2 regions of the Sphingobacterium sp. Ag1 genome follow, and region 1 is predicted to be linked to the other one. Evidence: riboswitches for the same ligand, from Rfam matches in the RefSeq annotation. Region 1 holds a riboswitch; the other holds the start of a gene.
What was found. Region 1 has a riboswitch for S-adenosylmethionine ahead of AAW12_RS18790 (hypothetical protein). Riboswitches for the same ligand answer to the same signal wherever they lie in the genome.

Region 1 (7,545 bases):
TGTTGCTGTAGCACCATATTGTTGGCCAGAATACTCGGTAACCGAATGTTCGCACGCGATGATAACGCAAAAAAACATAGAATTAGAAAGAAAAGAAATTTGTTCATAATATTGATTTATAGTGTAAGCTATCCACAAAAGACCTCTTCGAATAATAGTACAATTCGAAGAGGTCTTTTTATTTTGGTATATTAACTATCGCGATTCTAATATACGCACCTGTTTTTTAAAAATGCCTAAAAAGGGATACTTTTATAACTCTCCAATATTGATCCCCAATTATATTCGCTAAGAAGCCGAAAACCTTTTTTGTTTTAAAAGTACATTAATCAATGGTATACCCTATCGCTGCAAATCCATATCGACGATAACATCGGATAGATTTACAAAAAAGTCTCAGCGATCAACTTTTGAATGGATAAATTGTATTTGTGGTTTATGGAATACTGTTGTGTCTGGCGGTACGCTGCTTGTTATCCAGACGTTTCCCCCGATCACTGAATGATGTCCTATACGCGTATTCCCGCCCAATATTGTTGCTCCCGCGTAAATAATCACGTGATCTTCAATAATCGGATGTCTTCGCTGACCAGCCAATACCTTGTCAACACTAAGGGCTCCTAATGTGACCCCCTGATACAACTTAACGTGGTCGCCGATAACCGCTGTTTCGCCAATAACCAGGCCAGTTCCATGATCAATATGAAAGTGACGTCCAATGGTCGCTCCCGGATGGATATCTATGCCTGTACGTTCATGCGCATACTCGGTCAAAATACGAGGAAATAAGGGTACCCGATCTAACCAGAGCTGATGGGCCATGCGATACATGCAAATCGCAAGAAACCCCGGATAAGTGCGTATGACCTCACTTAGATTGTTGGCCGCGGGATCGCCATCCAGCATAGCCTGAGCATCTTCAAGCATCAGATGATAGATGTGCGGGAGGTTTTCAAAAAAACGTTGGACAATTTCGCGATGATCACAGCCTATACAGTCTTTGCTGTTCAGCAAAAGATCATATAGCTCATTTTCCAAAATTGTAAAAGTTGCTTTAACGGCTTCTACCGTAAGCAGCTTTTTCGAATTGCGTTCTGGAAACATAAGTCGAAATACATCTCTTGCCCATTCCCAGATACGAACGTTACTGGGCATATCATGCGCAGCCTGTTGTCTGGCAAATAAAGTGCTATAAAATTTTTCCATTTCTTCTTTTTTATACTGATATCCTGAAAAAAGCCGGCAGCTTAACAATCCCCTCAACCGCCAGCAGCCATACTTTTAATTAGTAAAATCGTTTGTTTCGACTAGCCAATCTCTCCACCGTCAACGCGAGGAGATCGATCTCCTGATGTGTATTGTAGAAGGCAAGGGAGGGCCTTACCGACGACTCATACCCCAGTCTCCTCAGGATCGGCTGTGCACAGTGATGACCTGTCCGAACGGCTATGCCGACTTCATTCAATGCCTGGCCAACTTCGTTGTTGCTGTATCCAGAAAGGGTAAAGGAAAGTACACTGGTTTTTTCTTTCGCTGTACCGATCAAAATAACACCAGCAATCTGTTTCAACAACCGGGTCGCATAATCCAATAGATCATGCTCGTAGTGATAGATGTTATCAATGCCGATAGCCTGCACATATCGGATTGCAGCACCCAGGCCAACAGCATCGGCAATATTGCCCGTACCAGCTTCAAAACGATTGGGGGCAGCATGAAATTCTGTTTTTTCAAAAGAGACATCACGGATCATGTTTCCTCCGCTTTGGTAAGGCTGCGTATTGTTTAGGATGTCTTCTTTACCATAGAGCACGCCAATGCCTGTCGGGCCAAATATTTTATGTCCAGAAAACACAAAGAAATCGGGATTTAGGTATTGAAGATCGATTGCAATATGGGAAACCGACTGCGCCCCGTCCAACAGGACTTTGGCGCCTACCCGATGTGCTGCGTCAATAATGGCTTTTGCCGGTGTTATTGTACCGAGCGCATTACTGACATGGGTAAAAGAGACTAATTTCGTTCGGGAACTGAGCAGTTTGCTATACTCATCAAAATGCAGATTACCCTGCTCGTCAACCGGGATTACCCGGATCTTAAAACCTTTCTTTTGACTCAATTGCTGCCAGGGAACTATATTGGCGTGATGTTCCAAATAGCTAATTATAATCTCATCATCTGGACCTAAATGCTGATCTCCCCAACTATTGGCAACAAGGTTGATGGATTCGGTCGTGCCACGCGTAAATATAATCTCATTGGGTGAACTGGCATTTAGAAAGTTCTTAATGATATTTCGCGATTCTTCGTAGGCATCTGTAGCACGGGCAGCAAGTTCATGTGCAGCGCGGTGTATATTGGAATTTTCAGTCTGATAAAAGCGCGATATCCGGTCGATAACCACTTGTGGTTTCTGAGTCGTCGCGGCATTGTCCAACCAAACAAGTGGTCTTCCACGAACATTTTCCTGCAGAACAGGAAAATCGCGACGAATTGACTGAACGTCAAAATGGGATTTCAACGTATCGTAAGGCAATGGAGACGTATTTTCAACTTTAGCCCCTGACTGTATGAAATAGAATGAATTTATACTATCGCCCCGTGGTATCTGGGCACCATGTTGAAAACTGGTTAGTTGCTGCAATGTCCCTCGTAGTGTGCCAAGTGGATTCTCAGCCGTTTCCGCAAAGGGTAATTTATTGACCTGTGGCTCTATACCAATGCCCGTAGCAGGAGGAAGAACTGGATTGTAAATACCAGGTTGCCTGCCATTCCCTGCTAGGGGGATAGTTGCATTTTCTCTATGAAAATTTGGATCATGAAAACCGATTGCGGGATCTTCCAAATTGAATGTATTCAGTTTAGGATCAGGAGCCGGTTTATCAGGATAGATTGCCTCTCGGGGAAGATCCCCAGACAGGAGGTTTTCCGTCGGAACTGCCTTAAAATACTTATTTGCTTCTTCCGTTAGAAATCTTTCGAAATCAATATCTAAATGAGACATAGTAAAATCTTTTAAGGAATGATCTACTTATAATTGTAGCTGTGGTACTGTGTGATGTCCACATCGTCCAATACAGCCACAGCATCGTCTACGAGAATGACCAGCGAACAATATAAAGATATCAGGTAAGAAGCTATAGCTTTATCATTAATTCCGGTAAACTTGATGGATAGGCCCGGTGTCTGTTCGCCCGGCAAATTAGGTTGATAAAGACCAATTACCCCCTGACGTGCTTCTCCTGTACGGATCAACAGAATTTTGGTCTTCCCATTTACAATAGGAACTTTATCACTCGGAATCAATGGGATGCCGCGCCAGGTTAAAAACTGTGAACCGAAAAGTGATACCGTGGGTGGTGGGACGCCACGGCGTGTGCATTCGCGTCCAAAGGCCGCAATGGTGAGTGGATGAAGCAGAAAAAAACCAGGCTGCTTCCAAACCTTTGTGATCAATTCGTCCAGGTCATCGGGTGTAGGAGCTCCAGATCTGGTCTTAATAATCTGTTTGGCCGCCACATTGCTCAAGATTCCGTAATCGGCATTGTTGATGAGCTCACTCTCCTGCCTTTCTTTAATTTTCTCAATTGCCAATCGTAACTGTTCACTGATCTGGTTATAGGGCTTGCTGTAGAGATCAGAAACCCGTGTATGTACATCTATCAGTGTATTGACTGCATTTAGATTATACTCCCGGGGACTTTCGTCATAATCAACAAATGTATGTGGCAAAACGCTCTCATCTCGTCTGGAACAATCTACCTGAATACTGTCTTCGCCGACGACTTTGTTTAATCGAAACACACCCGATTCAACAGGTGTCCATTGCAATAAATGAACCAGCCATCGGGGTGAGATACTTTCAAGCTGTGGAACGGTTCTGGTGGCAATCGCCAGGTGTCGTGCAGCGACATCGCCCAAGGCGGTCTGTTGTGTTGGTTTTTCACTCATATTGTAAAAGTTTAATAAAATTTGGAATAGATTAAGAACACCTGAAAAAGAGTGGAAATTCGATCGTGGACTCTTTTTAAAAGAAGGATAGAAACTCTATCTTAATTTAGAGCAGACTTTTCAGTCTGCCCCTCATTATTTAGTTTAATAAATTAATTAGAAAGGTCGTAATAACTACTTTAATTTTTATACGATCGGCACAAGCCTATTGTCCTCCAATCGCACGGCAACTTGTTTTACCGAGGTAAAACCGTCTTCTCTCGAAACAATATGTGATAGATCAAGGCCCTTTTTGGAAAGGGTGCTTAACAGAGCGGCTCGAAAAATCGTTTTGGATGATCCCCACCCCCGGCCTGACACCGTATCGTTATTAAACTGGATTAATTCATTAATCGAATAATGAATAAGCGTTTCAGATAAGTGTTCATAAAGACTTTTTGTTGTTGCCATACAATTTAAAAATTTAAAGGGTTAAACTATAAATTGTATTCAGTTTTTTTGGCCGAAACCCATATTAATTAACCACCGTGGTAAGTCTACTCGGTTGGTATCGCGCGATGCAATTCTGAATACTCTATAAAGTTAGTAGATTTTATTTAAATTCCCTTATCTTTTTGAAAATAAAAGTTTTATTTATTTTTACCGGGTCAATTATTGTTTCTATCCCTCCTATTTTGTTAACTGATTTACCCTGATCATTCATCAGGGGCTATTAATGCCAACACAAGTCTTGTTATTTTACCAAATCGTTCAATGCGCATTCAATTTCCCCAAATTCAAAATCAAATCCATCTTCCAAGGTAAACTTAGTTGTCCCAGGAACAGGCTGGAGAAGGATACTTGAATTTACCGCTTTAAAAAACGACCCGATACGGGCAAAAGTCCTTGGAATAGGCAAGCCAAAAGATGCTCCCGAACTCGCTCTGAGCGCTTTCATGAATATTGCATTGGTAACGGGACGGGGGCTACATGCATGATAAATAAGCCGTGGTTGTCTCTGCTCAATTATCCACAACACTAATCTCACAAGGTCGCGCTCATGGATCCAGCTCATACATTGGCGTCCGTTAGAAATTTTACCGCCCAGCCCCCATCTAGCCAGCGGAAGTAATTCAGCCAGCATGCCCCGCTGTTTTGATAACACTGGACTGACGCGGAGTATCACTTTAAGTGTCTCAGGCAGGTCAAATGCTGAAAAAGCAGCTTCCCATCTAGTGGTGAGTTGAGCTAGATACCCCTCTCCAACCGCTATACTTGTCTCATCCTGCAATTCATTTAATCCAGAAAAAAGAGAGATACCGGAAAAGTTTATCCAAAGCCTCGGGGGTTTATCACAAGCTGCTATTGCTTTTCCTATAGCATTCGTCGGTAAAAGACGGGATTCCTCCAAAATTGCCCTATTTTTTCGCGTGAAGCGGCATCGTATACTTTCGCCACTCAAGTTGATCACGGTATCTGCACTTTCCAGTACATTACCCCATGTACCCAAATGCTCTCCGTCCCAAAATAGATAACCCGCGCCGTCCTCTTTCTTAGGCTGTTTTCGGGACAAAATCAAAACTTCCCATCCCATTTCCAGAAACTTCTCTTTTAGGGCTGTTCCAAGATGACCAGTCCCTCCAGCAAGTACAACTTTTCTCATATCGTCAAATACACTTTAAAATAGCCCTTGAATTTAATGCTCAGATCAAATGCCCTCGACATCCGCAAGGTAGACTTCCCCTGTTTTCTCAATATCCCATCCAACAACGGGATTGAAATGATAGCCCGACTTCGATTCCCGCGCCTTGACCAGTTGATGATATGTAGGTTGCACATACCCTGTCTCATCAATTGCTTTACTGAGCACACGTGTCGGCTTTCCATCCCAGTTCCACATGAATTTAAAGGCAGTATGTGCTTTTTCCAATACCGGTCCCTGTAAATGTGCTTCATTCCATGTCTTACCATTATCTGTACTCACCAATACTTTTGCCACCTTTCCACGGCCGCTCCACGCTATGCCCCGTAGTTCTTGCCAACCTTCTTCAATTTTTTTCGGATAGGCAGGAAAGGTAATAATAGATCTGGCATCCATTACTAAACTAAACATCCGAATTTTTCCACCTTTAATTTTCTCGGTGTATTTTGATGTTTCTTCCCTAGTCATCACAGGTTTATCTGTGACCTCAATCCGCCGCAACCATTTGATTTGTGTATTTCCTTCAAATCCTGGAATGACCAGGCGCATTGGATAACCTTGCTGTGGTCGAATAGCCTCTCCATTCTGGCCATAGGCAATGATCGCTTCGGTCAATGCTTCTTGCAAGGGTACACTACGCGCCATCAAAGCACCGTCAGCACCTTCCGCCAGCAGCCATTTGGCTTCAGGCTTAACCCCTAAGTCACGCAGTACGGTCGATAGCAATACACCTGTCCACTCACTCTGGCTTGTTAAACCGCAGACTTCTCCAGGCGTCATTTCCCGTTTTCCATAACGAAAATTGCCAGAACATTCAATAAAACAGATTCGCGATACGGAAGGATATTTCTTGAGGCCCGAAAGTTTTAATCGGATAGGCTTTTCTACTAATCCGTGGATAAGTAACTCATGCTGCTCGGGATCGATGTCGGGTATACCGGCGTGATGTCTCTCAAAATGGAGATCGGAGGGCGTAATTGTGCCTTGCAGATCTTCCAAAGGCGTACGGGAAGCCGTGGCGTAAGTAGCTATACGCTTAGGGCTATCGAATTTAGAACGATAGCCTACTTCAGATGATGGCCTTCCCTGTACTTTGCTGGGATCGACCTTAATTTTGGAATCGAAATCAGGCTCTACAACCCGATTGGATAGATGCTGATAGGTCACAAGACCTACCGCAATTGCTAAAAAGAAAGCTACTGTCACCGTCAACAAACGGACAAGCTTTCGTAGCTGTTTTAAATATTCTTTTCCTTCAGACATATTCTTTTATCTAACCTGCGGACCTCCGTGGCGATCATCTAACACGTATCTTTTCCGCGCGGGCATCTCTATTTGAGGTAAAGTTGTTGCTGTAATTTTATTCTCCTCTTTTATGACTCCGTTCAAGTACAACAGATAAGCTGTAATATCATAAACCTCTTGATCTGTTAGTGAACCCGGGGCGTTAAATGGCATGGCACGACGCACATAATCAAAGATTGTTGTCGCATAGGGCCAGTAATTACCAATGGTATTGCTCCCCGTTGAATCTGTGACCAGCTTATCTTCAGGCCCTTCATATCCATGGGCGCCATGGCAACTGGCACATTTTTGTCGGTATACTACAGCACCATTTTTAGCAGTTCCCTCACCATTGGGCAAGCCTTTCCCGTCGGGGCGGACATCGATATCCCATTTGGCTATAAAACTTTTATCTGCGGGACTTCCTATCCCAAACTTATCCGGCCATGTTGCCTGGTACGCATCAAGTCCTTCCGACCAATCTGTTTCACGCTGCCGCAAGCTCGTGGCAGATGGGACGCTATCACTCGTTTCGCAACATACGAGGAAAGCTACTGCGCCGCCAATCGAAAGATATACAGCTCCATGTTTAGTCATACTGTCCAGCAACCAATTTACCCGCGGTAAGC
Region 2 (7,545 bases), 230 kb from region 1:
GCAGCAAGCAACAGAAGCCCAGAATCCAAATCCATTTTACGGGACGTTGCCCAAGCATCCAATACAATGAGCCCAGTACACCGGCGACAATACCAGCAATATTAAACCATTGGATATAGGACAAATGAATGGGATCAAGTTGAATAACCTGTACGAGATATTGATTTGAGATGGTCAGGGAGAAGCGCTCGATATACATCATATACAAAATCAACAGTCCCAAGAGAAAATTTCTGTTTTTAAAAATCGTCAAATGCACATAAACACGTTTGAGAACCATTTGTCGAACAATAAAAAGAATAAGCAGCGTCATCCCCAGCGCGAATACAATAAGTAGCTGCTGATCGTTAAACCAATACACTTCCTGTCCATACACCATTAGATAGCCAAAACTGACGATCACAAGGCTATAGAAAATACAGCTCGCCCAGTCTAATGAAAACAGGGGGTAAGGACGTATATGCCGTATGGAGCGCATCGTTAGCATAATGAGCAATAAACCCGGTACAAATGATAATGCAGCGTATAGATAGAGCTGATCAAAATTGAATGAATCGATAAATTCAGCCGTAACGAATGTATTAAAAGGTGAGCTACATAATAGTAAGCCGAAAAAGACAGCGTAACTCACTTCCTTGGCCCGATCACTTTTCAACCTGGAAAATATCATGGAGATCGATAAGTTTACGGCAGAAGCAAACAACATTCCTTGAAAAAAACGCAGCCCATATACCCAGCTGATATCCCTGATACTGTACATCAAAAAGCAATTCAATAGCTGTAGCAGATGAAAGATAATATAGTACAGCTTAATGGGAAAGTATAAAAAAAAGCGTCGTTCCAACACGTAGAATCCGACAAAACCTGCATAAAACAAAATGATCAGAAACTGGATGTCACTGGGTTGCGCCCCATAAAATCCAGCAGAGACATTTGTGTTGGCCCCCGGCAGGAAAAATAAGACCATACTCGGCATTAAACTGCTGAACAGGATAAGCTTGATCAACCACTCCGGCACCCACTCCTTAAAAATACCTTTCACTATTGCTGTTTTTTTGATACCGAGACATTTACATTCATTCCCGAAAGAAGCTGTTGAGCTCCCCTTTGCTTATCCAGCTCAATGCGAACAGGTACGCGTTGTACAATCTTCACAAAGTTGCCCGTTGCATTATCTGGCGGTAAAAGGGAGAAAGCTGATCCTGTAGCCGGGGAGATGGAAATAATTTTGCCATAAAATTTCTGATCCGGATAGGCATCCGCCACCACCTCCACCCTATTGCCAAGATGCAAATAGCGCAACTGTGTTTCCTTAAAATTAGCCGTCACCCAGGTTGGGGTTTCTCTATTGACGATAAAGCCCAAAACTTCACCAGCACTTATCATTTGACCTTTTTCAATGGTGCGTTTGCCAATCTGCCCATCGTAGGGTGCGCGAATAACGGTATACCCAACATCAAGCCGCTTGCGACCAACGGCTGCAGTCAAACGAACGCGCTCGGCATCAACGACACCTTTTTTCATGTCCACGTCGTGCACCCTTTCCTGTGAAGCCTGCAATTTATGTTTTAACGAAGCCAGTTCACTCTTGTAGACATCCAAAGTCGCTTTTACATCCTCCAGTTGCTGTGCTGTTGCAGACTTTTCTTGAAACAGGTAATTGTATCGATCATACTCCAATTGTTGTTTCGTTACACGTGCCTCACCAGCAGCAATGGATGTCCGCAAAGATTCGTGCTCTGCCTGGAGGATTTCTTTTTGACTATGAAGAACATTGATCTCTGCTGCTTCCTTATTGACGGATGCAGCTACCTGATCCGCCTCATATTTATATTCCTTATTATCAATAAGCAATAGGGTATCACCTCGTTTAACCAATTGGTGATCGTGATAATGCACGGAAACCACATAACCTCCTACGCGGGAAACAATGGGATTGATGTACTGTGTTACTTGCGCATCATTGGTGTAGGTATACCGCACGCGCATCCATAAGGTGTTAGCGCCCCATAACAATAATGCCAACAAGACAATTGCGGCCAACCAGTTGGTGATTCGAGTGAGTTGTGCTTCCACAACTGTTCTGCGTGATTTAGGTTTCATTAGATAGTACCCTTCAAAAATTCGATAAAATAATAATGTTTCTGTAGCGCAATATGTGCGGTTTCAAGATCAAAAAGTGTTTTTAAGTATTGCATATCCGCGTCTAGAAGATCTGTAATCAGCGCCGATGATTTAAAATACCTGTTCTTTATAATCCGTGCATTTTCCAGTGCCAGTGCCTTATTGTTTTGGCAGACGTCCTGCTGCTTGATCGCCAATTGATAATCCAAGAGGGCCTGTAACAACTGATTTTCCAGAATTTCCTCCTCATGATGGTGTTTCACCTGTTGCCGGTCCAGGGCTATTTGTGCTCCGCGCACCACATTCCTATTGAGATAAATAGCTGATATTGGTATGTTTAATTTAAGCCCTGTAATACTCAGATTATACCAGCTGGGGTTATAGGGATAAAGGAAAACCTGGGGATTGGCAAAGGTAAATGTGCTGGTCAACCCCAATTCAGGAAGATAATTTGATCGGGCCTGTTTGACTGATAATTTCTTCAAAACAACTTCCTGTTCGGATTTTTGGAGGGAAAAAGCATGGCTTCGCGCTTCGGCAACAAGCGTTTCATAACTGGGGCTTTCCACTTTAAAAGGCTCGCTCAAGGGGATAATCTCCGCTGTAATGCCTCCAATAAGCTGCAGTTTCTGATTTGCAGCCTGAATATCATGACCGATCTGAACGAGCAACAGTTCCCGTTTCGAAAGTTCTAACGAAATACGCAAAACGTCACTGTGCAAGACAACACCCGCCGTATACAGATGTTCAATCTCCTGGAGTTGCACCCGTTGATCAGCAATATCCTGCTCGATTAGAGATTTATTACTATACGACAGTTCCAAGTCCAAAAAAAGATTGCAAACCTCCAATTTCGTCTGCGCCGCCGCATTCTTCCAATCGATCCGGGCCAGCTCATTTTCCAATTTTTTGGACTCAATTTTCATCAGATCGCGATGCCCATTGTAGAGATTCAGATAAAAATCCAAACCGCTATCGTACAAGTAGTGAATGATATCATGCTGGGAGGGTTTATTTAAAAGACCTTGATCATAAACAGGCATATTACTCGCATAACTGGCAGAAGCTCTGGCGAAGATTTTGGGCAGCAGCTCCATGCGTTGCTGCTGGACTGCCACCTCACTTTCTTTGAGCTGCAAATAGGACTGCTCGACGTATTTACTGTTCTGGAGTGCTTTGTCGATCATGTCTTTCAGGGACATACGCAAAGAATCGAGGGCGAAGGTGTCCGAAATAGTGAATACTAACAATCCCATAGTTAGTATTCCTTTTGCCCAATAGGGAGGAAAAAAGTTCACGTGTGCTCTATTATTTTTTTGCGTTGCAAACTTAGACACTTATTACAACTTGGATTTCTTCACAAACGCCAATATGTTATGGAAAAAAGACATTTTTTCATCAATTCAAAGAAAAAGACCAATATCTGCCAAATAGGGTTTGCGCTACTCTTTTTTACAGCCTATAAAAAAAGCCTCTCAAATGTTGATTTGAGAGGCCTTTCGGGGATGGTATAAAACCAGATTATCCGTATAAAGAATCTTCTATTGCATTCCACAATTGTATTCTTTTTTGTAGCGCGATTTTACTGATCTCCTTCATTTCTGCCCATTTAACGTCATCGTCCTTCGCAAGATCTGTGATCATCTGCATGGCCAAAGGTCCGTGCTCGTCGCCGTCCAGATCAATATGACGCTGGAAATAATAAATAAAGCTATCCAGATTGGCTGTAGGGAAATTTGTTTTAATTTCTTCCAAGATAGAGGTAAACATTCCCGGAATAAGATCTTCACGCCCGAACGTAAAGGCGGCAGCAATTTTATGCACCTCACCTTCAGCAATCACTTCAAATGTAAAATTCAAAAAGTCTTTGATCCGCTTATCCAATGTCGTCGTCGCGATGACATCGAATATGTCGCTCGATTTTTTGGCATGACCGATAAATTTATTGACCAGATGAAGATCGGCACCCATGGCATCCATGGCGTCCAGATACATTTCAAAATGGCTCAAACGGCGGCCATCAATGTATTCGTCCGACTCCTCTGCCAATACAATTTCGTTGATCAGATAGCGTGTTGATGGATGCTCGCTCGCAAACCAGGGTAAAGTCGTACAGGTCAATTTAATCTGTAAAGCTTTTAGTAAAGACATAAAATCCCATACAGCGTAAACATGCCCTTCTGTAAAAGAACGTAGATTCTTGATCGTTTTGATCTTACGATACAAAGGGTGTTGCAATAATACCTCGCGTTCGGCAGCAATGTATTCATTAATTTCCGCAATTCTATTCATGGCGCAAAAGTATCGTCTTATCTTTATTTTTTAAAGTATTTTAAATGAGATTACAGTAGCATGATAAATTTACCGTCCAGCTATCCGCTTCATAACCAAATCAAAAACAACAACCTGCCCCCACTTTGACCTCCCTTGTACTGATTTTAACGCTCATTTACCCGTAAAAACAAAAATATTTTTTATAATAAAAAATAATCTACTATATTTGTAGAGTATTCAGAATTGCATGATGCAATACCAACCGAGTGCAGGCACCGCGGTGGTAAATTAATACGGGTTTCGACCAAAATAAACGTTGCAGAACGATTATTTTCCCACAAAGATCTGGATACAGTTTATGGTTTAATCCTTTAAATTTTTAAATTGTATGGCTACTACAACAAATCTTTACCAACACTTACTGGAAAAATTCAGTTATTATTCAACGGATGAACTCATACAGCTTAACAATGACACCATCTTAGGACAAGGCTGGGGATCATCAAAAGCTACCTTTAGAACAGCTTTGATCAGTACGTTCTCCAAAAGAGGACTGGATCTTTCCAACATCGTTTCTAAGGAAGACGGTTTTACCTCGGTGAAGCATGTCCCTGTACGCTTGGAACAGAATGTGTTGATCCCTTTACAGTAATCGTTATCACCGCCAAAAATAGCGCGCATCGAAAAGATTTCGTGCGCGCTGCTGTGGTTGGTTTAGGAAATTGCCGATCAGAAGAAGGCAAAAAGTCTTGTTATTTATAGTTTGGATTCTGAATCAGTATCCCTGCGCTTTTTTCAATTTCTGTTTGTGGTAATGGCCAGCGATAGAATTTATCTTCGAAATGATAGGGCACTTTACTGTCTTTGACCCCATTGAGTACTTCACCCGCGATATGCCAACGAATCAGGTCGTAATGCCGTAGTCCTTCAAAAGCAAGTTCGACTCTTCTTTCGTGGCGGATACGCTCGCGCATCTTTTCCTTGGTATAACCGGCAGGGAACCCTGGCATCTGAACCCGACTCCGCAAAGTATTCATGGTATCATAAACCGATTGATCTGGCCCGGCTATTTCATTTTGTGCTTCGGCGTACATCAACAACACCTCGCCAAACCGCAGTATAACCGCATCTTGTTGGCTCAATGTTGAAAAACCAAAAGGTAGGTTGGCCGGATCCAAAAATTTCAACACCCCATAACCTGTAGGCCGCGGATTGGACGGTGTATGGATCTTACCGCCGCCAAAATCAGGATGATCCACAAAAATTGTTTTGCTCAGGCGCGGATCCCTATCTTTGAACGGGTTGGTTCGGTCGGTCAACGGTGATTCACCAAAAGGCAAACCATCTTTGCATTCATAGGTATCCACCAGGTTTTGTAAAGGCGAAGCAGCAATCCAATCGCCTAGGTACATGTCCCAAGGGGCAGTATTATTCGGTGCCAGAAAATTGACCGAAAAGATAATCTCGGTATTATTCTTTTGTGTCGCATCGCGAAAGACATTTTCAAAAGCCGTACTCAGGGTATACTCTTTCATGATATCGGTACATAAGTCTTTTACCTCTTTCAAAATTGCTAAATCGGGCACTCCTTTGTCACCATAAGCCGCAAACAATAAAACCCGTGCTTTCAAGGCTTTTGCTGAACTGGCGGCCGCATGCCCCCCATTATTGAAATAAGGTTTAGGCGCTAAGTTGGCGATCCCAAAATCCAGATCAGCTCGAATCTGTTTTAGTATATTCTCTGCACTTTCCTTTGGCTGACGCTGATTCTCCAGATTCAATGAAACCAATACAAGCGGCACTTCGCCATAGATACTGTACAATTGGAAATAAACGAAAGCACGGATAAAGCGGGCTTCAGCTTCCATTTTCTTTTTCTCTGCATCGTTTATGTCTGCCCCTGCATAGCTTTGTAATTTCTCGATCAAACGATTTGCTCTGCCTATCGCTACGTATGCATCATTATAGATACCGGTTTCGTAGCCACCCGTTGTTGGATTTAAATTGCCGCCAACGATTTCGTTGACGCTACCTGAATTGAACTGATTATAGCCATTGTCGGTCAGACAGTCCCGAAAAGGCATCCCATAAGAGAACGTCTCACTCTGCAACGACGCGTATACACCGGCCAAGGCATTATCAAAATCCGATTTTTTGCTAAAATAGTTGTCCGAAGCAATCTGATCCAAAGGATTGAGGTCCAAGGCACTGTTACAGGAACCCAAAAATAGTCCGGATAATAGCAACGCTGTTATAAATTTCTTTTTCATAGCACTTAAAAATTAACTTGTACACCAAATGAATAAATCTTGTTTTGCGGATATTGCACGAGGTCACCATTTCCATAGCGCTCAGGATCCAGGCCCTTAAATTTGGTTGCAGTCACAAGGTTATCACCCGAAAAATAAACCCGTAGGCGGTCAATTTTATATTTTTTCAATAGCCCATCAGGTAAAGTGTATCCCAATACAAGGTTTTTCAACCGGAAGTATGAAGCATCCTGTATAAAATAGCTGGAAGCTCGACTGAATTTCTCCGGAGCGCTCCAACCCCAATAAATACGGGGCATTGTAGTCGAAGGATTTTCAGGTGTCCAACGGTCTAACCAATCTTTTGTCGGTGGGCTACCCTGTACAAAAGGAGTTACACCCCAGCCCGAAACATAAGATTTGACACCATATACCCCTTGTAATAGGGCCGAAAAGTCAAAGCCCTTAAAACTTGCACTTAGATTAAAACTATAGTTCAACTTTGGATCTACACCCGCAATAATTGTTCTGTCGTTCGCATCTATTTTTCCGTCCCCATTGACATCCCGGTACTTGAGATCTCCTGGCAATGTATTGTCATTAAACTGCTTAGGCGAACTAGCGACTTCTTGTTCCGATTGGAATATACCCATGACTTCGTAGGTATAAAAACTGTCCATCGCGTAGCCGTTTTTCTTGACTGTATAGCCCCCGATTTCCGGTTCGCCAAATTTCACCAGCTTGTTTTTGAAACGATCGAGGTTTGCACCTAGCTGATAGCGTAACCCTTCCAATGCTCCCGTAGTAATCTGACTACGATAAGTAATTCCCAATTCAAGACCTTTATTCTCGACAATTCCATCATTGACGTAAGGTGCTCCCAAACCAACGATTGCAG

Region 2: another riboswitch for S-adenosylmethionine. It lies ahead of AAW12_RS17790 (hypothetical protein); the one in region 1 lies ahead of AAW12_RS18790 (hypothetical protein).

Annotation. Positions count from the first base shown of each region.
Region 1 covers NZ_LBGU01000043.1:276,865-284,409, reverse strand. The annotation lists gene AAW12_RS18810 (sialate O-acetylesterase) at 1-107, opposite strand, end outside; gene epsC (serine O-acetyltransferase EpsC) at 397-1,206, opposite strand; gene AAW12_RS18800 (family 2A encapsulin nanocompartment cargo protein cysteine desulfurase) at 1,286-3,004, opposite strand; gene AAW12_RS18795 (family 2A encapsulin nanocompartment shell protein) at 3,028-3,951, opposite strand; gene AAW12_RS18790 (hypothetical protein) at 4,138-4,401, opposite strand; SAM-I-IV-variant riboswitch at 4,436-4,529, opposite strand; gene AAW12_RS18785 (epimerase) at 4,685-5,593, opposite strand; gene soxC (sulfite dehydrogenase) at 5,639-6,895, opposite strand; gene AAW12_RS18775 (c-type cytochrome) at 6,902-7,513, opposite strand; gene AAW12_RS18770 (hypothetical protein) at 7,506-7,545, opposite strand, start outside.
Region 2 covers NZ_LBGU01000043.1:46,913-54,457, reverse strand. The annotation lists gene AAW12_RS17810 (beta-carotene 15,15'-monooxygenase) at 1-1,042, opposite strand, end outside; gene AAW12_RS17805 (HlyD family secretion protein) at 1,042-2,103, opposite strand; gene AAW12_RS17800 (TolC family protein) at 2,103-3,380, opposite strand; gene AAW12_RS17795 (DUF3050 domain-containing protein) at 3,646-4,416, opposite strand; SAM-I-IV-variant riboswitch at 4,627-4,720, shown strand; gene AAW12_RS17790 (hypothetical protein) at 4,787-5,050, shown strand; gene AAW12_RS17785 (RagB/SusD family nutrient uptake outer membrane protein) at 5,151-6,668, opposite strand; gene AAW12_RS17780 (SusC/RagA family TonB-linked outer membrane protein) at 6,674-7,545, opposite strand, start outside.